DNA from 3 places in the Blautia sp. AF17-9LB genome. Region 1 is predicted to be linked to each of the others. Evidence: predicted binding sites of a transcription regulator. Region 1 holds the regulator's gene; each other region holds the start of a gene.
The links. The regulator HrcA, encoded in region 1, represses chaperone genes, less so after heat shock. The targets are predictions, from matches to a motif close to TGTTAGCACTCNNNNNNNNNGAGTGCTAACA.
Positions count from the first base shown of each region.

Region 1 (7,843 bases):
CAAAATCTTGTCGCATCTGACCACTCTTTTCCACATACCGGGCATTTTTTCATACTTGTTTTCCTCTCCTGTCCCTTTTTATCCACAAATCTTTTTTCTTTGCAATAAATGATCCAAAATCCACCTCCCTATTTTGGATCATTTATCTTTTTGCTGTCTGATTTGATCTTCTCTTCTGTGCTTTGCTTTTTCAAACACGCTCTCGATTTTACTCGTCAACTTTATGTCCACAAACCGTACAGAATTTCATATCCGGTTCCAGCGGTGCTCCGCATTCACTGCAAAAAGCCGGCCGTTCCTGTTCTTCTTCCACCGTTTCCTGTTCTTCACTCTGCAGTTTCATTCCACAGCTGCTGCAGAACATCATTTCCGGTTTGATTTTTGCACCGCAGCGCGGGCAGCTGTTCATTGCATTGATTGCCTGGATCTGCAGTTTGCATGCTTCCATAGCCTCTTCCAGCTCCCGGATCTGGCCAATTTCCTCTTTGACTTCTTCCAGCGGATTTTCCCGATATGCACAGTAAACTTTATATCCTATTTCACTGTAGATTTCATTGATTTTCGTCTCTGATTCAGAAACCGCCATATTCAGTTTCGTAATCTCCGACAAATCCTTTGCTTTTTGCATAGTTGAATATCCTGCTTTTGAAATTTTTCCTTTTACTCCATCTAAAAATGCCATTTTTCTTCCCCTTCCATTTCTTTTTTGTACTTTATGATCTGCTTTTTTTAGATCTGCCGTCTTCTCTCTTATAAGGGGCTTTCCCCTCCTGATTCACGCAATTCCCCGCCTCACTGCTTATTGCTTTCCTCAATGAAAACAGGGATTTCCTTGATTTGATTAAATTTTTCCGCTCAGCGCGCATCACTTTTCGATTCGTTTTTCTATTTTTCTTCCTTATAGCTTTTCAGGACACGGCTCAGACTCTCCGGCGATAAATGCAGATAGGAAGCGATATCTTTCTTACTCACAACGTCTACCAGATCCCGATAGGTATCAACAAAATATTGATATCGTTCCTTTGCCCTGTGGTTTGCAACAATATCCTCATGTTCAATTAGCTTTTTATATGCAAGGCTGAGTGCACGGTTATATAAACGCATCATTTCCGGCGATTGCTCAATCAACTTCAACAATTCTGGTATCGGGACGCACAGCATGGTACACGAACTGATTGATTCTATCGTCAAAAGTGATTTCACATTTACGGATAAATTGGAAATTCCTACAACAATGTCTCCTTTTAAATAACCAAAGCAGGAAACATGCTCTTTTCCATCTCCCTTGCTTTCACAATACCCTTTTACAATGCCCGATACCAGAAAAGGAACGCATGGCAGCGGTTCCCCTTCTCGAATGATAACTTCCTTATCTTTCACCTTCCAGACATACGCCATTTGTTCCAGACTGCTCAGCACATTTTTATTTTTGATACCTAAATAAGTTTTGAAGAACTCCTGTTTTTCTGTATTTTCATTTTCCAACCGCTCTATTTCCTTTCTGCCTTTTTATTTTACATTACATAACATCAATCTTTTTTATTCCTATGCAATTTTGTTAATTATATCATGAACAGTTTTTCACATCTCATCATTCTCTTGATTTAGATCAATATTTGCAATTTTCTGAATATTCTGTATTTTTAAATTTTGTCAAAAAAGAAGAACCTGTTTCTCCTGCAGGTTCTTCTTTTCATTTATCTCATATTTTCTATTTCTTTCATATTAGAGCGTGTTGGAAAAGACTTTTCATATTCTACATGCTCAAGTCTGTGAGAAATTTTGTCCGAATGAGAACAAAAACAGATAGATTTTTTATTTATCAATATCCTCAAACGCTTCCTTCACCTTATCCATAAACCCTTTTTTCTTCTTCGGCTGTTCTGCGGTATTCTCACCATCGGCTGCTTTTGCTTCTGGCACCTGACGGTTTCCGCAAGCTTCATCAAAGGCACGAAGGGCTTCTTTTGCTTTTTCGTTCAGCTTGGTCGGGGTCTGCACGACAAGTGTTACATAGTGATCGCCGCGTACATTGCTGTTCCGGAGGGATGGAACGCCTTTTCCTTTCAGACGGATCTTGGTATCGGTCTGAGTTCCCGGTTTTACGGTATAGAGAACATCTCCGTCAACGGTGCTGATCTTCACATCACCGCCGAGTGCTGCCTGTGCAAATGTAATCGGTGCGGTGGAGAAGATGTTCATATCCTGTCTCTGGAAGATCGGATGACGGGTTACCTGAACCTCGACAAGCAGATCTCCTCTTGGTCCGCCGTTTACACCCGGCTCGCCTTTTTCACGGATACGGATGCTCTGGCCATCGTCGATTCCGGCCGGAATGTTGACCTGAATGCGTTTTCTGCTGGATGTATAGCCCGTGCCGTGGCATGCGGTACATTTATCGCGAATGATCTTTCCGGTTCCGTTACAATCCGGACAGGTCGTCACGTTTCTCACAGAACCGAACATGGTCTGCTGTGTGTACGTAATCTGACCAGTTCCGTTACATTTGGAGCATGTCTCCGGTGAAGTTCCTGGTTTTGCGCCGGTTCCGTGGCACGTTGTACAGGTATCCTTCAGGTTGATCTCGAGCTCTTTCTGGCATCCGAAAACAGCTTCCTCAAACGTAATGTGGACAACAGCGCGGAGGTTTGCTCCCTTCATCGGTCCATTGTTTGCTCTTCTTCTGCTTCCGCCGCCACCGAACAGGTCGCCGAAAATATCGCCGAAGATATCACCCATATCTCCGCCGCCAAAGTCGAAGCCGCCGAATCCGCCGGCTCCTGCGCCGCCACCGCCGTTTTCAAATGCAGCGTGGCCAAACTGATCGTACTGACGCCGTTTGTCCGGATCACTCAGCACGCCATAGGCTTCTGTCGCCTCTTTAAATTTTGCCTCGGCCTCTTTGTCGCCCGGGTTCATATCCGGATGGTATTTCTTGGCCAGTTTACGGTATGCTTTTTTTAATGTTGCATCGTCCGCTCCGCGGTCTACGCCGAGGACCTCGTAATAATCTCTTTTTTCTGCCATTTATGTTCACCTTTTCATTTCTGTTCCACAAATTTCATCTTTGCAGAAATGTTTTTCCGCACGCTCCAGTATAGCACTTTTCCGAAAGCAATACCAGCATAAATACAGGGGGCGGAATGTATTTTCCGTCCCCTGCAAACATTCGCCTCACAGGGCTTTTTGCGTTTATTTACTTATTGTTTCAACTCACAGTCGGTATTTTCACGGAGTGTGACATGCCGAAAATTAAACCTCTTTGTAGTCAGCGTCTACGACATCGTCGTCATGGCCGCCTGCTGCTCCTGCATTTCCCATATCCGGGCCTGCACCTGCTGTTCCGGCACCAGCGCCTGCTGCTCCGCCCTGCTGCTCATACAGTTTTGCAAACAGTTTCTGAGCGCTTGTCATCAGTTTTTCCTGAGCTGCTTTCAGATCAGCTACCTGTGCATCGGTCATTTCTTCCGGATTGCATTTTGCAATGAGATCTTTCAGTGCGTTCAGGTCAGCTTCTACTGCTGTTTTGTCGTTTGCATCAAGCTTGTCGCCGACTTCCTCGATTGCTTTCTCGGTCTGGAATACCATGGAGTCTGCATCGTTTCTTGCGTCGATTGCTTCTTTTCGTTTCTTATCCTGAGCCTCGAACTCAGCAGCTTCTTTGACTGCTTTGTCGATCTCGCTGTCGGACATGTTAGAGCCTGCGGTGATGGTGATGTGCTGCTCTTTTCCTGTTCCAAGGTCTTTTGCAGATACATTTACGATACCGTTGGCATCGATATCAAAGGTAACCTCAATCTGCGGAACGCCTCTTCTTGCTGGCGGAATTCCATCCAGACGGAACTGGCCGAGGGATTTGTTGTCTTTCGCGAACTGACGCTCACCCTGTACTACGTTGATATCTACTGCTGTCTGGTTATCTGCTGCTGTTGAGAAGATCTGGCTCTTCTTGGTCGGGATTGTGGTGTTACGCTCGATCAGACGAGTTGCAATACCTCCCATGGTCTCGATGGACAGAGACAGCGGAGTTACATCCAGAAGAAGGATATCGCCTGCGCCGGCGTCTCCTGCAAGTTTACCACCCTGTACGGAAGCACCAAGTGCTACGCACTCATCCGGGTTCAGGCTCTTGCTCGGCTCGTGTCCGGTCAGCTGTCTTACTTTATCCTGTACAGCCGGGATACGGGTAGATCCGCCTACCAGAAGGACTTTGGAAAGCTCGGATGCCTGAAGGCCTGCATCAGAAAGTGCTCTCTGTACCGGCTCTGCGGTTTTCTCTACCAGGTCGTGGGTCAGCTCATCGAATTTAGCCTTTGTCAGGTTCATATCGAGATGTTTCGGGCCATCTGCGGTTGCAGTGATGAACGGCAGGTTGATGTTGGTTGTAGTTGCGCTGGAAAGCTCTTTCTTTGCTTTCTCTGCTGCTTCTCTGATTCTCTGCAGAGCCATTTTATCATTGGAAAGATCTACGCCTTCCTGTTTCTTGAACTCAGCAAGGATATAATCTGTTACTTTCTGGTCGAAGTCATCGCCGCCCAGACGGTTGTTTCCTGCTGTGGAAAGAACTTCGATAACGCCGTCACCGATCTCGATGATGGAAACATCGAAAGTACCGCCGCCAAGGTCGTATACCATGATCTTCTGCTCATTTTCGTTGTCCAGTCCGTATGCCAGAGCTGCTGCGGTAGGCTCGTTGATGATACGTTTTACATCAAGACCTGCGATTTTACCGGCATCTTTGGTTGCCTGACGCTGTGCGTCATTGAAGTAAGCCGGAACTGTGATAACTGCTTCTGTTACTTTCTCACCAAGGTAGTTCTCTGCATCACCTTTCAGTTTCTGAAGAATCATAGCGGAGATCTCCTGCGGAGAGTATTTCTTTCCTTCGATGTCTACTTTATAGTCAGTACCCATCTCACGTTTGATAGAACGGATGGTTCTGTCTGCGTTTGTTACAGCCTGACGTTTTGCCGGCTCGCCGACCAGACGGTCACCTGTTTTTGTGAATGCTACGATAGATGGAGTTGTTCTTTCACCCTCTGCGTTTGCGATAACGGTTGGTTTTCCACCTTCCATAACGGCTACACAGCTGTTTGTTGTTCCTAAGTCAATACCAATAATTTTGCCCATTGTTGTTTCCTCCTCAATGAATTATGCTAAAAAATGGTTTAATTTCTATTTATTTATCTTCAAGGCTTAATTAGCCACCTTGACCATACTGTGACGGACTACGGAGCCTTTGTACATGTAGCCCTTCAGGAACTCTTCTACGACGATGTTCTCGCCGGCTTCCTCATCCTCCACATGCATCACTGCGTTGTGCAGGTTCGGATCGAATTCCTTTCCAACGGCCTCGATCACGGTTACACCGAGTTCATCGAGTGCTGTGGTAAACTGTTTGTATACTTTATTCATGCCGTCTGCGAACGGATCTTCCTCCGGGTTTTCCACCGTTGCAAGTCCGCGCTCGAAGCTGTCAACAACCGGAAGAATCTTCTCGATGATGTCTTTTGCTCCAATGGCATACATATTTGCTTTTTCTTTTTCGGTGCGTTTGCGGAAGTTATCGAACTCTGCCATCTGACGGGTCAGGCGGTCAGTCAGCTCTTCGATTTTCTCATCTTTTTTATCTTTTTTCTTTTTGAAGAACTTTCGTTCTTTGCCATCCTCAGCAGTTTCTTCTGCAGCTTCCGCTTCTTTTGCCTCTGCTGCTTTCTTTGCTTCTTCCTGCTCCGCAGCCGGTTCGGTTTCCGGCAGATCGGTCTCTGCTCCGGTTTCTTTTTCCATCTCGCGTGTAGGTTCTTCCATGGTTTCCTCTTTCTTTCTATTTTCTTCGCTCACTGATCATTCCACCTTTCTACTCACCTGTGTCCGGCTTTTTGAAGACGGCGTCCAGTTGAACTTTTAATGTTTTCAGGTTATCTACCACATTTTCGTAATCCATCCGCTTTGGTCCCACGATACCGATTGTTCCGCGCATACCGTTTCCCATATCGTATGTGGTGGTGACCACGCTGCAGTCCCGTAAGGGTTCCATCGAAGATTCATTTCCGATGTATACCTGAATACCGGTATTTTCCTCTCCGTCCTGCTCCTCGGCAGCTCCTTTGATCATATCGACCAGTTTCTGCCGTTCCTCGAATGTGGAGATCAGCTGGCTGGCTTTGCTGCTGTCGGAAAGCTCAGGGTACTTGAAAATGTTGGTTGCGCCGCTGGTGTACACCGGCACATCTTCTTCGCTGACTGCGATGGCTTCCGCTACGGTATCGACCACTTTGCTGATGATGCCGGAGTGGATGCCTGCCTGCTCTTTCATCTTCTTGATCATGCCAAGATTGATTTCTTCAATGGTCAGGCCATTGAGCTGTGTGTTCAGAAGCAGGTTCAGCTTTAATATCTGTTCATCGTTGATGGTCTCGTCTAGGTCGATCATCTGGTTTTTCACCAGGTTGCCTTCTACGACGATGACGGCCAGGAGCTGCTCTTCATTGACTTTTGAGAGCTGGATGAATTTCACTTTATTTCTGTGATATTCCGGTCCTGTAATCAACGTTGCATAGTTGGTAGATGAAGCGAGGACTTTGACAACCTGCTGCAGAACTTTTTCCATTCGGTCTGTTTTTTCAATGACCATGTTTTTGATGTCTGCAACTTCCTGTTCTTTTTCCCGCATCAGCTCATCTACATAGAGGCGGTAGCCTTTATCGGAAGGAATGCGTCCTGCGGAAGTGTGGGGCTGTAAGATGTAACCCATCTCTTCCAGATCGGACATTTCATTCCGGATTGTGGCGGAGCTTAAATTCAAATCCGTGTATTTGGAAATCGTTCTTGAGCCGACCGGCTCGCCCGTTTCCAGATACGTCTGGATGATCGCTTTTAATATTTTTCTTTTTCTTTCATCCAATTCTGTATCCACTAAGATAAGCTCCTTCCTGTTGTATAGTCCTGTTAGCACTCGTTTCAGTGGAGTGCTAACATCTATGCTCTTAAGATAGCACTCTGCCTTTTGTTTGTCAACACCTTTTCCCGGTTTTTCTATGAAGAAATTGTGAAAAAAGTATAAACCGTTTTCTTTCTGAAAAGGAATCTGACTTTTCTTTTTTATTGCATTCTACTGTTTCAAAGGCGCTATAGCCGTATGGTAGGATTCTGCCATTTCGATACGACCATTTAGTAGCATTTTCTCAGAGGTGATGAATCATGAAATATCAGAGACTGGAGGATCTGCGCACGGACCGCGATCTGACGATCCGCCAGGTTGCCGACTATCTCGGCTGCAACCGCGATGTGTATACCCGATATGAAAAAGGCGTCCGGCAGCTGCCGATCTCCATTGCCATCCGTCTGGCGGAGCTGTATCAGGTCAGTCTGGATTATCTGGTCGGCATCAGCGATGAGAAGCGGCCGTATGGATCCTGACTTTCCGGTGTCTCCGCCGCAGCAAAAGCAGGAGGACAGTTTTTCTTCTCCCTGTCCTCCCTGTTTTGCTTTTTCGTTTACAGATTCTGCAGATATTCCATCATCCGCGTTTCGCTGAGTTTCCATCCGTCCGGCTCCCCGCAGAGATACAGCGTAAAATGCCCGCACGGGACTCCGTTTTCCAGGTGGATGCCGGTATACAGTTCTACAATGAGGAGTTCTTCTGCTTTTTCTTCATATATATTAGTGATCTGATAGATGCGCTCTCCCTTTTCGTCCACCGGCCATTCTTTCTTCAGCACATCCCTCAGACGGCTCTCCCGCCCCTGCGCTTCGCATTCTTCCTCCCGGCTGATCATTTTTTCAAACGCTTCCGGCGTCTCCATCCGTTCCACTATATTCTGGACAAAATCTTCTATTTCTA
Region 1 covers NZ_QUGU01000020.1:77,048-84,890, forward strand. Annotated here, with positions in the region: gene DWX00_RS17200 (zinc-ribbon domain-containing protein) at 1-53, opposite strand, end outside; gene DWX00_RS17205 (zinc ribbon domain-containing protein) at 209-682, opposite strand; gene DWX00_RS17210 (Crp/Fnr family transcriptional regulator) at 886-1,485, opposite strand; gene dnaJ (molecular chaperone DnaJ) at 1,816-3,027, opposite strand; gene dnaK (molecular chaperone DnaK) at 3,253-5,130, opposite strand; gene grpE (nucleotide exchange factor GrpE) at 5,197-5,808, opposite strand; gene hrcA (heat-inducible transcriptional repressor HrcA) at 5,858-6,916, opposite strand; gene DWX00_RS17235 (helix-turn-helix domain-containing protein) at 7,201-7,419, shown strand; gene DWX00_RS17240 (hypothetical protein) at 7,497-7,843, opposite strand, start outside.

Region 2 (7,843 bases), on a different contig from region 1:
AAAACAGCGGCGATTGTGGGCGCGCGGATATGTACGGCGTACGGAAAGAGCCAGGCGGCCTTTTTCGCGCAGGTGCTGGCGGCAAACGGCGTGGCGGTGATCAGCGGACTGGCGTGCGGAATCGACGCGGCGGCGCACGAGGGGGCACTGCGCGGAAAGGGAAAGACGTTTGCCGTGCTTGGCTGCGGTGTGGATATCTGCTATCCGAAACAGAATTACCCGCTGATGCGGCGGATGCTGGAAAACGGAGGCGGTGTCTTAAGCGAATTTCCTCCGGGCGCAGAGCCGCTTCCGTGGCATTTCCCGATCCGCAACCGCGTGATCAGTGCGCTGGCAGATGTCGTTCTGGTAATTGAGGCAAAAGAGAAGAGCGGCTCGCTCATTACGGCGGACTACGCGCTGGAGCAGGGAAAAACGGTATTTGCCCTGCCCGGACGGACAACGGATGCGACAAGCCGCGGCTGCAACCGCCTGATCGCGCAGGGAGCGGAAATTGCGATTTCACCCGAAACGATTCTCGAGGAGCTGGGCGTGAAAAAGGCCGGGACAAAAAGAGCCGCACCGCGTCCGCGCTATGGAAAAGAGGCGGAAATGGTTCTGAAAACACTCGCGGCAGAACCGCAGAATCTTGCACAGCTTGCCGGCAGCACCGGAATCCCGCTGCAGGAGCTGACCGGCATTCTGCTGGCACTCGAAATTGACGGCGTTATTGCGGAAAATCCGCCGGGCGTGTACATGGCGTTATCGTAAAAGGGACGAGGAAAAGAAAGGTTTTGTGATATTCCGCCCGGTGCACAATTATAATAGAAGAAAAAGAAAAAAGGGGGCTCTTCTGCGCCGCGTGCATGTCTGAAAAAGGAAAAAGAAAAGAAAAAAATCAGGAAAAATCGTTAAAAAATTGAAAAAATCCTGTTATTTTGTCGGGAAACATCGAAAAATGGTACATTTTAAAAATGGAAAACACTTGCAAGAAAAAACTTTTTGGTGTATAGTCAGTGGAAGTTACGACTAATTTAGGAATTATTCTGGAATTTGTAATGATGCAGAACTATGCGATATGAAAAACGCAATATAGATCTGGACAGTTATAAAAATATGTATTCAGGAGGCATCAGAGGTGGCAAAATATCTTGTAATAGTGGAATCACCGGCAAAAGTCAAGACGGTGAAAAAGTATCTCGGGGCAAATTACGAAGTTGCAGCATCTATGGGCCATGTGCGCGATCTGCCGAAAAGCCGGCTTGGAATTGATGTAGAACATGACTTTGAACCAAAATATATCACCATCCGCGGAAAAGGAGAGCTTCTGGCATCTCTTCGAAAAGCCGCAAAAAAAGCAGATAAAGTTTATCTCGCAACTGACCCTGACCGCGAGGGAGAGGCAATTTCCTGGCATCTGTCGATTGCGCTGAATCTCGATGAGAACAAGATGCGCCGCATCACCTTCAACGAGATCACAAAATCAGCAGTCAAAGCGTCGATCAAACAGGCACGCGACATCGATATGAACCTGGTGGACGAGCAGCAGGCGCGCCGCTGCCTCGACCGTATGGTAGGTTATGAAATCAGCCCATTGTTATGGAAGAAAATCAAACGCGGACTTTCCGCCGGCCGTGTGCAGTCCGTTGCACTGCGCATCATCGGCGACCGCGAGGATGAGATCAATGCGTTCATTCCGAAAGAATACTGGACACTGGAAGCAGATCTGAAAATTCCAGGCGAGAAGAAACCGCTCGTCGCAAAATTCCACGGAAAAGGCAGTGAAAAGATGGCGATCGAGACGAAAGAGCAGCTCGATGAAATCTTAAAGGGACTGGAAAATGAGACCTTTACCGTATCCGAAGTGAAAAAAGGAGAGCGTTCCAAGAAAGCGCCGCTTCCGTTCACCACGAGTACCCTGCAGCAGGAAGCATCGAAGGTGCTGAACTTCTCCACGCAGAAGACGATGCGTCTGGCGCAGCAGCTCTACGAGGGCGTGGAAGTAAAAGGAAAGGGAACGATCGCTCTGATTTCCTATCTGCGTACCGATTCTACACGAATCAGCGAGGAGGCCGATGCGGCAGCACGTTCCTTTATCCAGGAGCAGTACGGCACAAAATATACCGCAAGCGGGGACACGACGGAGAATAAAAACAGCAAGGCACAGGATGCGCACGAGGCCATCCGTCCGACCGATGTGACGAATACACCGGTAATGGTAAAAGAATCCCTGCCAAGAGATCTGTTCCGCCTGTATCAGCTGATCTGGAAACGCTTTGTGGCAAGCCGCATGCAGCCGGCCGTCTATGAGACAATTTCCGCACGGATCAATGCAGGAGAGTATCTCTTTACAGCAGCTTCCTCCCGTCTGGCATTTGATGGTTTCATGTCCGTTTACACCGATCCGGATGAGGAAAAGAAAGAGAAAAACGCCGCTGTCCGGAGTCTGGAGGCAGGAACGGAGCTGGCACTGGAAAAGATGGATCCGCAGCAGCACTTCACACAGCCGCCGGCACACTACACCGAGGCATCCCTTGTCAAAATGCTTGAGGAACTCGGCATCGGCCGTCCAAGTACGTATGCGCCGACCATCACAACGATCATCAACCGCCGTTACGTGGCAAAGGAGAACAAGAACCTTTACATGACAGAGCTCGGCGAGGTGGTCAACAACATGATGAAAGAGGCATTCCCGAGCATCGTGGATGTCAACTTTACGGCAACGATGGAAGCTCTGCTCGACAGGGTTGGAGATGGAAGTGTTCCGTGGAAGACAGTAGTCGAGAACTTCTGGCCGGATCTCTATGAGGCGGTCACAGAGGCAGAAAAGAACCTCGAAGAAGTTAAGGTAGAGGATGAGGTGACGGATGTCATCTGCGAGAACTGCGGCCGCAACATGGTGGTCAAATACGGCCCGCACGGAAAATTCCTCGCCTGCCCGGGATTCCCGGACTGCAAGAACACGAAGCCGTATCTGGAAAAGATCGGTGTTCCGTGTCCGAAGTGCGGAAAAGAAGTGATCCTGCGCAAGACGAAAAAAGGACGGAAATATTATGGATGCGAAAACAATCCGGAATGCGATTTCATGTCCTGGCAGAAACCGTCTGCCAAGAAATGCCCGCAGTGCGGCGGCTATATGCTGGAAAAAGGCAATAAGCTGGTCTGCGCGGACGAGCAGTGCGGATATGTAGAAGCACGCGAAAAGAAAGACGAAGACTGAGAATGACAAAGCGGTCTGTACTGGTGAAAAACTGGTGCAGGCCGTTTTTTTGCTTATCGAGGCGGAAAAACAGGAAGATCCGAAAAAATTTAGCATGAATTTTTATAAAATTTATAGTTTTCTGAAAAATATATTGATTTCCGGAAAACTACATGATAGAATGAGCTTAGTTTTAAGGGTTGTCTGAAAAAGGCATCAGTGTGCATTTTTTTCGGCGGATACGCAAAAAAAATGCAGAAAATAAAGAAAGGAGAAGAACATGAGCGTACAACTGCTGGATAAAACCAGAAAAATCAACAAACTGCTTCATAACAATCACTCCACGAAGGTCGTGTTCAACGATATCTGTGAAGTCCTGATGGAAACGTTAAGTTCCAATATCCTGGTGATCAGTAAAAAAGGAAAAGTGCTGGGCATCAGCCTTTGCCCGGGCGTGGAAGAAATTACGGAGCTGATCGAGGATAAGGTGGGCGGTTATGTCGATGCCGCATTAAACGAGCGTCTCCTCGGCGTACTCTCCACAAAAGAGAACGTCAATTTACAGACCCTCGGCTTTGAGCGGCCTGGTGTAGAGCGCTACACCGCAATTATCTGCCCGATCGAGATCGCCGGAGAACGCCTTGGTACCGTATTTATGTACCGCTGCACCCCGCAGTACGATATCGACGATATCATCGTCAGTGAGTACGGCACAACCGTTGTCGGACTGGAAATGATGCGTTCCGTCAACGAGGAAAATGTGGAGGAAAACCGCAAGGTTCAGGTGGTTAAATCCGCATTCAACACGTTGTCCTTCTCCGAACTGGAAGCCATCATCCATATCTTTGATGAACTGAACGGGGATGAGGGCATTCTGGTTGCAAGCAAAATTGCAGACCGCGTCGGCATCACAAGATCCGTCATTGTAAATGCCCTCCGCAAATTCGAGAGCGCAGGCGTCATCGAGTCCCGTTCCAGCGGTATGAAGGGAACGTATATCAAGGTATTAAATGATTATATCTTTGATGAACTCGACGAGATCAAAGCAAGAAAGAACCTGAAAGGAAAGGGCGATGCCCATCCGGACGAGGCGAAAAAATAAAAAAGTGGAATGTAGAAAAGAATCGGAGCCGTTTAAGAATGGCGCCGTTTCTTTTTGTGCAAAAAAGCATTCGTGGAGCGGAAAAAAATGGTATCATTCCCGTTTTTAGGAATAAACTATAATTAGATTCTAAAGAGAGTATAAAATATGAAAAAGTTGCCAAAATAAGAAAAAACGAGAAAATAAGAGAAATTAAGAGCTATCATGAGAAAAAAAAAGAGAATTACAAAATTCATGCATTTGCGAAATGAGGTGGAAAACACTATAGTAAGAACCATCAAGTAGCACTCGAATGAACTGAGTGCTAATAAATAAAACTGAATGAAATCTTGAAGGAGGAAACATAAATGAAGTTAGTACCTTTAGGTGACAGAGTTGTATTAAAAGAGTTAAAAGCAGAGGAAACCACAAAATCCGGTATCGTACTTCCGGGACAGGCACAGGAGAAACCGCAGCAGGCTGAGGTTATCGCAGTAGGACCTGGAAAAGTAGAAGACGGCAAAGAAGTAAAAATGGAAGTTGCAGTCGGAGATCAGGTAATCTATTCCAAATATGCAGGAACCAACGTCAAACTGGAAGACGAAGAGTACATCATCGTAAAACAGGATGATATTCTGGCAGTTGTAAAATAAAGAATAATCAAGTAAAAATCAGGAGGCATGACAATCATGGCAAAAGAGATTAAATATGGAGCAGAGGCAAGAAACGCTCTTCAGAATGGTGTAAACCAGCTTGCAGATACCGTACGTGTAACCCTTGGACCGAAAGGAAGAAACGTTGTTCTGGACAAACAGTACGGCGCTCCGCTCATCACAAACGATGGTGTTACGATTGCAAAAGAGATCGAGCTGGCAGACGGCTTTGAAAACATGGGCGCACAGCTCATCAAAGAAGTTGCTGCAAAGACCAACGACGTAGCAGGTGATGGTACCACAACCGCAACCGTTCTGGCACAGGCTATGGTAAACGAAGGAATGAAAAACCTGGCAGCAGGTGCGAACCCGATCGTTCTTCGTAAGGGAATGAAGAAAGCAACCGATAAAGCTGTTCAGATCCTTGCAGAGATGAGCCAGCCGGTAGCAGGCAAAGAGCAGATTGCAAAAGTTGCAGCTGTTTCTTCCGGAAGCGAAGAAGTAGGCCAGATGGTAGCTGACGCTATGGAAAAAGTTTCCAAAGACGGCGTTATCACCATCGAGGAGTCCAAGACCATGCAGAACGAGCTGGAGCTGGTAGAAGGTATGCAGTTCGACCGTGGATATATCTCCGCTTACATGTGCACCGATATGGAGAAAATGGAAGCCGTTCTCGACAATCCATATATCCTGATTACCGATAAGAAACTGTCCAACATTCAGGAAGTTCTTCCGCTGCTGGAGCAGATCGTACAGAGCGGCGCAAGACTGCTGATCATCGCTGAGGACGTAGAGGGCGAGGCTCTCCAGACACTCGTGATCAACAAACTGCGCGGAACCTTCAACGTAGTAGCTGTCAAAGCACCGGGATACGGCGACAGAAGAAAAGCAATGCTCGAGGATATCGCAATCCTGACCGGCGGCCAGGTGATCTCCGAGGAAGTTGGTCTGGAATTAAAAGACGCTACTCTGGAAATGCTCGGACGTGCAAAATCTGTTAAAGTTCAGAAAGAGAACACCGTTATCGTTGACGGTGCCGGCGCAAAAGATGCCATCGCAGCAAGAATCGGCCAGATCAGATCCCAGATCGAGGAGACCACTTCTGAGTTCGATAAAGAGAAACTGCAGGAGAGACTGGCAAAAATGGCAGGCGGCGTAGCTGTTATCCGTGTAGGTGCAGCAACCGAGACCGAGATGAAAGAAGAAAAACTCCGTATGGAGGATGCTTTAAATGCAACGAGAGCAGCCGTAGAAGAGGGTATCATCGCAGGCGGCGGTTCTGCATACATCCATGTAACAACACAGCTTGCAGAGCTGATTGACAGCCTGGACGGCGACGAGAAGATCGGTGCAAGAATCGTACAGAAAGCACTTGAGGCTCCTCTGTTCCACATCGTAACAAACGCAGGTCTGGAAGGCGCTGTTGTTATCAACAAAGTAAAAGAGTCCAAAGTAGGTGTTGGATTTGATGCATACAACGAAGAGTATGTAGACATGATCCAGGCTGGTATCCTTGATCCGGTTAAGGTTACCAGAAGCGCACTGCAGAACGCTACCAGCGTTTCTGCAACCCTGCTGACCACCGAGTCCGTAGTTTCCACCATCAAAGAGCCGGCTCCGGCTATGCCGGCAGGCGCAGACGGCGGAATGGGAATGATGTAATTTCCGGGATAAAAATGTCTGGTAAAACAAAATAAGAAAACCGGCTGGCAAAGACCGTAGCGGAACATGGGTTCCGAAGTCCTGTCTTTGCCGGCCGATTTTTTAGTGGAAAGTTTTTCTTCCATTTCGCATGGCCCTGAATCGTTACAAAAAATTTCAGAAAGTTTTCATGCTTTCGCCGGGCGGCGTATATGGACGCTTCCGGCGTTTTATGCTATACTGATTTGTAGGATGTTGGGGGAAATACAACAAAGGAGAAGAAACACACATGGCAAGTCGTTATGAATCCGACATGACAAGGAAGGAGAAGATGCAGCTCGAAAAAGAGAAGCTGTCGAAAATGAATTTTAAAGAGAAACTGGCCTATATCTGGGAATACTACAAGGCTGTCATTTTCGGCATCATCGCTGTTATCTTCATCATCGGCACGATTGTGAATATCCATGAAAATGCGAAGTATTATGACCTCGTGAGCATTGCCGTAGTGGATTACGCAGGACTGCAGGATGTAAGTCCGTTCGAGGAGGACCTAAAAGAAGCGCTCGGAACCGGAGATAAGTACGAAAAGGTAAGCATCGATACAAGCTACAGCTTCGGTGAAAACCTGGAAAACGCGGATTACAACACGCTGATGAAATTCACAGCCGTGATTGCCGCACAGAGCATGGATGTTCTGATCTGTTCACAGGCCGTGTACGACAACTACAGCAAAGACGATTATTTTCTGGATCTGTCCACACTGTTTGACGAAGCGACGTGTGAGAAGTACGGGATAAAGGCGGGAGATACCTGCCTCGACATTTCCAAATTGAAAAAGTACCAGGATATGGGCCTTACGTACTATGAGCCGTGTTATCTGACCGTGTTGGTCAATACAAAGAACGCGGACAATGCAGCAAAACTGATCGAATATCTTGAGGAGGATGGAGTAAATGAGTGATCTGTACACAGAAGTGCTGGTGAAAAAACAGCAGACAGGAAAAGACAAGGCGATCAAAGGAGTTCTGATCTTCTTTACCGTTCTTTTTGCAGCCGCAGGAATTATGATGAATCCGCTGATTCTGCTTCTTGCGCTGGTACTTGGAATCGTAGACTATATTTTTATCCCGAAGCTTTCGGTAGAGTTTGAGTATCTGTACGTCAACGGCGAGCTCGACATCGACCGTATCTATTCGCAGTCAAGAAGAAAAAGAGCCGCAAGCTATGAGCTTTCCAACATGGAAATCCTGGCTCCGTACCAGTCCCATCAGCTCGATTCCTACAAAAACA
Region 2 covers NZ_QUGU01000007.1:49,022-56,864, forward strand. Annotated here, with positions in the region: gene dprA (DNA-processing protein DprA) at 1-750, shown strand, start outside; gene topA (type I DNA topoisomerase) at 1,118-3,199, shown strand; gene codY (GTP-sensing pleiotropic transcriptional regulator CodY) at 3,459-4,280, shown strand; gene groES (co-chaperone GroES) at 4,628-4,912, shown strand; gene groL (chaperonin GroEL) at 4,949-6,574, shown strand; gene DWX00_RS09030 (hypothetical protein) at 6,843-7,514, shown strand; gene DWX00_RS09035 (DUF6106 family protein) at 7,507-7,843, shown strand, end outside.
Region 2: groES (co-chaperone GroES) is a predicted target of HrcA. The motif match lies at 4,560-4,590, and genes of this name have one in related genera.

Region 3 (7,843 bases), on a different contig from region 1:
AACCGACAGGCGTCGGAAGTCTCGCCCGGATTATAGAAAATCTGCGTCAGATCGAGTACGAGAGAATTCAGCTTCTCTCGCCGGTCACTATTGTGGATGTTTACAGTTACCGCCGCTATATGGCGGAATATCCCGAGCTGTATCAGGATCAGATCCGAAGCGCGGATACGATCATTGTTTCCAAAACAGAAGCATGCCAGGCGGAAGAAAAACAGCGCATCCAGAAATTTCTGCAGGAAATTAACCCGCAGGCAAAAATCATCACGGATTATGCATCCACGATGACACGGGAAGATTACCAGAGCCTGCTGCTGGGCGGCCGATATGAGAAAGAAGTACAGGATACGCAGAGCGGCGAAAAGATGCCGGAGACCTTCTCCTTCGAAAATATCCGAATGGAGGCACCGGAAACCCTGTGGTGTTTTCTGGAACAGATCATTCGCGGAGCGTTTGGAAATATCATCCGTGCAAAAGGACAGTTCGCAGCCGGAGACCAGTTTCTCCAATTTGATGTCGCCGATCACCGCTACAGCATCACCGGCACAGAACAGAAAAACGCCGGCCAGGCTGTGTTTATCGGAAACGATATGAACGAAGATGCGATCCGGCAGTATTTTAAGAAATGCGCCGGAAACCAGAAAATGAAATATGCTGCCCGTCATGTATCATAAAGTAAATAGGAAAAAGAGATTGCGGAGTCCTGCCAAAACAGGGTTTCGCAATTTTGGTTTTTACAGAAAGATTCAACTGAAAAACGAAGGATAGGCAAAAACGAAAAATTACGCTAAAATAAACATACAAGTATTTCAAATAAAACAAAAGAAAAATCAGGGGGATCTGATATGGAGGAACAGAAAAGAAGACGGGAAAGAAAATCAGCGGCATACTGGTTGAGCAAAAGCTCGATTTTATATCCGATCTGTATCTTGTATGTGATGTATGTGAAACAGGTTGAGGTATATATTACAGAATGTTCCGTCCATATTTCGTCGGGGACAATGCTTTTTGCCTATGCGCTGTGCCTGATTTTGTGGCTGGCCTCACCCATTCGAAGCTACTGCGCAGATGGAACTGCAAATGAAGTTTTATTCTATACATTTCCGCCGAGCATACTGATGCTGTTTTTATTTGCCCAATATTCACTGAAAATTGTGTTGTTTCTTGCAGTGCTGGATGGGATATTTCTTGTTACGGTTTTAAGAGATTTACATAGAAAAAAACGAAAATATTCTCCGAAAAAATTCTGGAGATTAAAAAGAAGTGACTTAAACGCATTTCTGTTTGTTTCAGTATGCGTGAGTATGGTACCGACTTGTATGATGATATATTGGAAGCTTGAGTCTCCGTCCGGAGTGGCAGAACTTTACGAACGAAAAAAGGACTATAATCTCGTCCAGAATCAGGAGAACATTTTTCAGGAAAATAAAGAATTTCTGCTGAGCTTAAAGGAGAGCGAATGGAGGCAAAAAACACTGGAAGAAAGAACAATTGCAGCGCAGAAGATGGTACGGCTTGAAACAGAACGACTTGGAATTCCCGAAATTCCGCTGTATGTGAAAGAGACAGGATCATCGAATTGCGTTGCATTATATAATAATGAAGAGAACGAAATATGGTATGCTCCAGAGCATTTAACATCTCAGACAGCAGAAGAATTTTTTACGGGAATTTGCGAAGAATGTTATCATGGAATGGAGTATTATCTGCTGGAGCGAATGGACTGGAATTCGGAAATGGCGAATACTGCTTATTTTGAAGAAATGAGGAAGTGGAAACTAAATGATAATCGCTACATATCTGGACGCGACGAGGGCGATTCGTTTGAAGCATATCAATCACAGCCGCTGGAAGCATCTGCCAAAAAGTATGCCAGTTCCGAAACAGAGGCACTGATTCATTTTATTGCTGTGTACGGCGATGAATAAAAATCTTTTAGGGGGGGAGGGAGAAAAGGAGCGTCGGGAAAAATAAAAAAAATTAGCACTCACCTCTTGACAGTGCTAATAACTAGTGTTATAGTACGACTAGAACAAAGAAAGAAAAGAAAATTCACATCAACGCTCTTTTTGTTCGGAGCGAATGTTAGCACCCAAATAGATAAGGAGGAAGCCGATTATGAATATTAGTAAATTCACACAAAAATCGCTGCAGGCTGTACAGGACCTGGAAAAGACCGCATACGATTTCGGCAACCAGGAAATAGAGCAGGAGCATCTGTTGTATAACCTCCTGCATCAGGACGACAGCCTGATTCTGAAAATGATCGAAAAGATGGAAATCAACAAAGATCATTTTCTGAACCGTGTCGAGACGGCGCTGAACGACCGCGTCAAAGTATCCGGCGGTCAGCCGTATATCGGTCAGTATCTGAATAAAGCACTGATAAATGCTGAGGATGAGGCGAAAGCCATGGGAGACGAGTATGTTTCCGTAGAACACCTCTTCCTGGCAATGCTGAAAAACCCAAGCCCGTCCATGAAAAAACTGTTTCAGGAGTACGGCATCACAAGAGAACGTTTCCTGCAGGCATTAAGCACCGTGCGCGGAAACCAGAGAGTTACCACCGACAACCCGGAGGCAACATACGACACCCTGGAAAAATATGGCCAGGATATCGTAGAAAAAGCCAGAAACCAGAAAATGGACCCGGTTATCGGCCGTGATACCGAAATTCGGAACGTTGTCCGTATCCTGTCCCGTAAGACAAAAAACAATCCGGTTCTGATCGGTGAGCCTGGTGTTGGTAAAACCGCAGTCGTAGAAGGCCTGGCCCAGCGAATCGCCAACGGCGATGTACCGGAGAGCCTGAAAGATAAAACCATTTTCTCCCTCGATATGGGAGCCCTGGTAGCCGGAGCAAAATACCGCGGCGAATTCGAGGAGCGTCTGAAAGCTGTTCTGGAGGAAGTCAGAAAGAGCGACGGAAAAATCATTCTGTTCATCGATGAGCTGCACCTGATCGTCGGCGCCGGAAAGACCGACGGCGCGATGGATGCCGGAAACATGCTGAAACCTATGCTGGCACGAGGCGAACTGCACTGCATCGGTGCCACAACGCTGGATGAGTACCGCCAGTACATCGAAAAAGATGCCGCCCTGGAGCGCCGTTTCCAGCCGGTTCAGGTTGATGAGCCGACCGTAGAGGATACGATTTCCATCCTGCGTGGCTTAAAAGAGCGCTACGAAGTTTACCACGGCGTAAAAATCACCGACGGTGCCCTCGTTGCAGCCGCAACCCTTTCGAACCGTTACATCAGCGACCGTTTCCTGCCGGATAAAGCAATCGACCTGGTCGACGAGGCATGCGCTCTGATCAAGACAGAACTGGATTCCATGCCGGCCGAGCTGGATGAGCAGCGCCGTAAGATTCTGCAGATGCAGATCGAGGAAGCCGCACTGAAAAAAGAGACCGACAATCTGAGCCGCGAGCGTCTGGAAACACTGCAGAAAGAGCTGGCTGAGTTAAAGGATACCTTCAATTCTGCAAAGGCACAGTGGGAAAATGAAAAGAGTTCCGTTGAGAAACTGTCCAAACTGCGTGAGCAGATCGAGGACATGAACCGCCAGATCCAGAAAGCAAAGAATGATTACGATCTGAACCGCGCCGCTGAACTGCAGTACGGTGAACTCCCGAAATTACAGCAGATGCTGGAAGCAGAAGAGAAAAAAGTTAAAAATGAAGATCTCTCACTGGTACACGAGAGTGTAACGGATGAAGAGATTGCCAGAATTGTCTCCCGCTGGACCGGAATCCCGGTTGCAAAACTGACCGAAGGCGAGAGAACTAAGATCCTCGGCCTGGAAGATGAACTTCACACGAGAGTTATCGGCCAGAATGAAGCAGTCACCAAGGTTTCGGATGCGATCATCCGTTCCAAAGCCGGAATCAAGGATCCGACAAAACCGATCGGTTCGTTCCTGTTCCTTGGACCTACCGGTGTCGGTAAAACAGAGCTTGCGAAAACGTTGGCAGAAAAGCTGTTTGATGATGAGAACAACATGGTTCGAATCGATATGAGTGAATACATGGAGAAATACTCCGTCTCCCGTCTGATCGGAGCGCCTCCGGGATATGTAGGCTACGAGGAGGGCGGCCAGCTGACCGAGGCAGTGCGCAGAAAACCATATTCTGTTGTTCTGTTCGATGAGATCGAGAAAGCGCATCCGGACGTCTTCAACGTTCTGCTGCAGGTACTCGATGACGGCCGTATCACCGACTCCCAGGGCCGTACCGTAGACTTTAAAAATACGATCCTGATCATGACCTCCAATATCGGATCCCAGTATCTGCTGGACGGCATTCAGGACGACGGCAGCATCTCCGAAGAGGCGAGAAACCTGGTCATGCAGGATCTGCGTGCACACTTCCGTCCGGAGTTCCTGAACCGTCTGGATGAAACAATTATGTTCAAACCATTGACAAAAGACAACATTGGTCATATCGTAGATCTGTTGCTGAAAGGACTGAACAAACGTCTGGCAGACCAGGAGCTTACCGTCGAACTGAGCCCGGCTGCAAAACAGTTTGTCATTGAGGGCGGCTACGACCCTGTTTACGGCGCCCGTCCATTGAAACGTTTCGTACAGAAAGAGGTAGAAACCAGCACCGCAAAACTGATCCTTGGCGGTCAGGTCAGCGAGGGCGATACGATCCTTCTGGATGTGGAAAACGGCGGCCTGAAGGCAATGATCAAACCAGGTGTGGAGGTAGTAGACGAATGATGCCGAAAGATCCCGTAATGCTGCTGAGCTATGTCAATACGCAGTTAAGAGATTTTTACCCGTCGCTCGCAGAATTCTGCGCGGCCATGCAGACAGAGGAATCCGATCTGCGGGAAAAACTGGCGCTCATCGACTATGAGTACGATGAGAAAACGAACCAGTTTGTATAAGAATAACCAGGCCCTGAAAAAAATGGCGGAAAAAGGCGTTCCGTATGTGGAAAAAACACATACGGGGCGCCTTTTTTACGCAAAGCGTGTTTCTTATAACTGACAGGAAAAATCATATCTATAATAGAAGAAATGTGGTAAAATGGAGGAAAAGAAAATCCGCTGAAAATGGGGAAACAGCGGATCTGGAGAAGGAGGAAACAAATATGTATTTTGGTGTACAGATGTATGGGGTATCCAAAGAATGGAAACAGGATCCCGAAGGATTTTTAAAGAAAATCTATGAGGCAGGCTACCGCCAGATCGAGCCGTGTCTCGGATTCCGTGTTGATGCCAGGGACTACGGTTTCTGGATCCCGGAGGATCTGGAGCAGGCAATGCCGCTGCTTGCAAAATACCACATTGAGGTTCATGCGGTCCACATTTTCCTGGATGAATACCACTATGAAAGAGAACTTGCCATTCTTACAGAACTGGCGCAGAAATACCACATTTCCTGGTTTGTCGTAAAGAGCCCGGCACGCCTGACAAAAGATGTTCTGGATGAAACCGCTGCAAGATACCGCGAACTGGCAGAAGAACTGGAAAAAGCCGGAGCAGGTCTTCTGATCCACAACGAAAAAGAAGATATCTGTATCCGCGTGAATGGAAAAACAGCGTACGAATATCTCCTGGAAGCCTGCGGTGAAAAAGTCGGAGCAGAAGTAGATGCCGGCTGGATGTACTGCGGCGGCGTCGACCCGGAAGAGTTCCTCTGGGCGCATGCGGACCGAGTCAAAGCCGTTCATTATAAAGATATGAAAATCACCGGCCAGGAAGCGCTGCTTGGAAAAGGCATGGTTGATCTGAAAGCCTGCTTCCAGTTCGCCCGCGCAAACGGTGCACTGCAGATTGTGGATATGGATGCGGCAACACTGGAGGATACCTGCCGCGCCGGAAAAATGCTCTCCGGATGGACAGGGGACAGAGACAACACCGACAGTATTCTCTGCACGATGGATGTGGAGACCGGAGAAGAAACCGTGCTGCATGAGTTTCCGGGAATCATCGAGGCACCGAACTGGCTGAACGATGGAAACACCCTGCTTTATAATGCGGATGGAAAAATCTACCGCTATGAGATCGACAAAGACCATGTGGAGCAGGTTGATACCGGTTTCTGCGTGCAGTGCAACAATGACCACGTTCCGTCACCGGACAACCAGCTGCTGGCGGTAAGCTGCATGCCGCCGGAACTCACAGATGGAACGTATGAATCCCACATCTACGTGCTCCCGATGACAGGCGGTGAACCAAAAGACCTCACCGGACCGGGTCTCAGCTATCTGCACGGCTGGTCGCCGGACGGAAAAGAGCTTGCGTACTGTGCCTTCCGCAAAAAGCCGGAGGAGGAGACTATGCGCATTGAGATCTGTACGATTCCATCAGACGGCGGCGAGGAAACCTGCCTGACGGACGGCAAAGGCTACAACGACGGTCCGGAGTATTCACCGGACGGAAAGCACATCTGGTTCAACAGCACCAGAAGCGGTCTGATGCAGGTATGGCGGATGAACCGTGACGGCAGCGGTCTCACCCAGATGACCGATTTCGATGCCAACAACTGGTTCGGCCACGTTTCGCCGGATGGAAAACACGTCATTTACCTGACCTTCGCTAAAGGTGAGCTGGAACCGAATGAGCATCTGCCGAACATGTATGTATCGCTTGGAATGATGGATTATGACGGACAGAATAAGAAAAAAGTGCTGGATTTTTTCGGCGGCCAGGGCAGTATCAACGTCAACTCCTGGGCACCGGACAGCCGCAGAATTGCGTATGTGAAATATGTGCTTCATCACAAATAAAGGAATATCTTAAGAAAATCTGACGGGCCGTAAAAATTCATGGAAGTATTGTGAAAAAACGTTGAAAGTATTTTAGCGGAAATGCACAAGAATTCTTACGAATTTTTACGGCCCGTTGACTCTTTTTCTGACACACGTATAATGAAAGTAACAAGAGAAACTGCGGCCCCTGGCGGCTGCAAAACAATCAAAAGGAAAGGAGGATTTGTGTTATGAAGAAAACGAAAAAAATGCTTTCGTTTGTACTGTCCATGCTTCTGATCGTGACGATGTTCCCAACCATGGCATTCGCAAAAGAGGAAGCCAAAACGTGGAAGTTCGGAGAGCTTTCGCTGAAAGCAGGCGACGTTCTCGGCAAAGATACGGAGATTAAAAATGATGCAGAGAACAGAGAAATCCGAATACTTTCAGAAAAAACAAATCTGGATGAAAAGAAAGATGACAAAGAAAGAATAAAAACAGAAAAAGAGGCTGTGATCGCAGCGGCGGCTTCCTGGAATCTGAAGGATCTTACGGAAAAGGCCAAAAAGGCTCCGGCAGATTATCTGCTTAAAAAGGCAGACAGCTGGAACGGAAGCTGGATTGTAACAAAGATCGCAGAAACGGAAACAAAAGATGCCATTGAAATCCAGATAAGAACCTATGAGTACGTAGCTGTAACAGAAATCCAGGGCATACCGAAAGAAATCCCGGGAATCACCGCACTGACGGGCAAAGCAGTTCCAGAAAATGCAGATCAGAAACAGATCACATGGGAAATCACGGATGCCGGAATGACAGGTGCTGTTTTAGACGGCACAAACCTGAAAGTAACGAATGCCGGAACCGTAAAACTTCTGGCGACAATCAAAGACGGAAAGAAAACCGGCGTTGACTTCACACAGGAATTCACTGTGATTGTAAAAGCCGCAGATTACACCAAAGTAACAGAAGCGCTGGCGCTGATCCCGGAGGACATGGGCCGGTATACAGAAGAAAGCGCGGCAGCTGTTCAGAAAGCAAAAGATGCGGTAAAAGAGAACCTGCCATCAGCTGAACAGGAAACCGTAAATGGTTATGCGGCAGCCATTCAGACAGCAGTAAACGCACTGACGCTTCTTGGCG
Region 3 covers NZ_QUGU01000023.1:2,166-10,008, reverse strand. Annotated here, with positions in the region: gene DWX00_RS17950 (CobW family GTP-binding protein) at 1-671, shown strand, start outside; gene DWX00_RS17945 (hypothetical protein) at 843-1,925, shown strand; gene clpB (ATP-dependent chaperone ClpB) at 2,116-4,722, shown strand; gene DWX00_RS17935 (DUF4250 domain-containing protein) at 4,719-4,892, shown strand; gene DWX00_RS17930 (TIM barrel protein) at 5,099-6,739, shown strand; gene DWX00_RS17925 (hypothetical protein) at 6,952-7,843, shown strand, end outside.
Region 3: clpB (ATP-dependent chaperone ClpB) is a predicted target of HrcA. The motif match lies at 1,976-2,006, and genes of this name have one in related genera.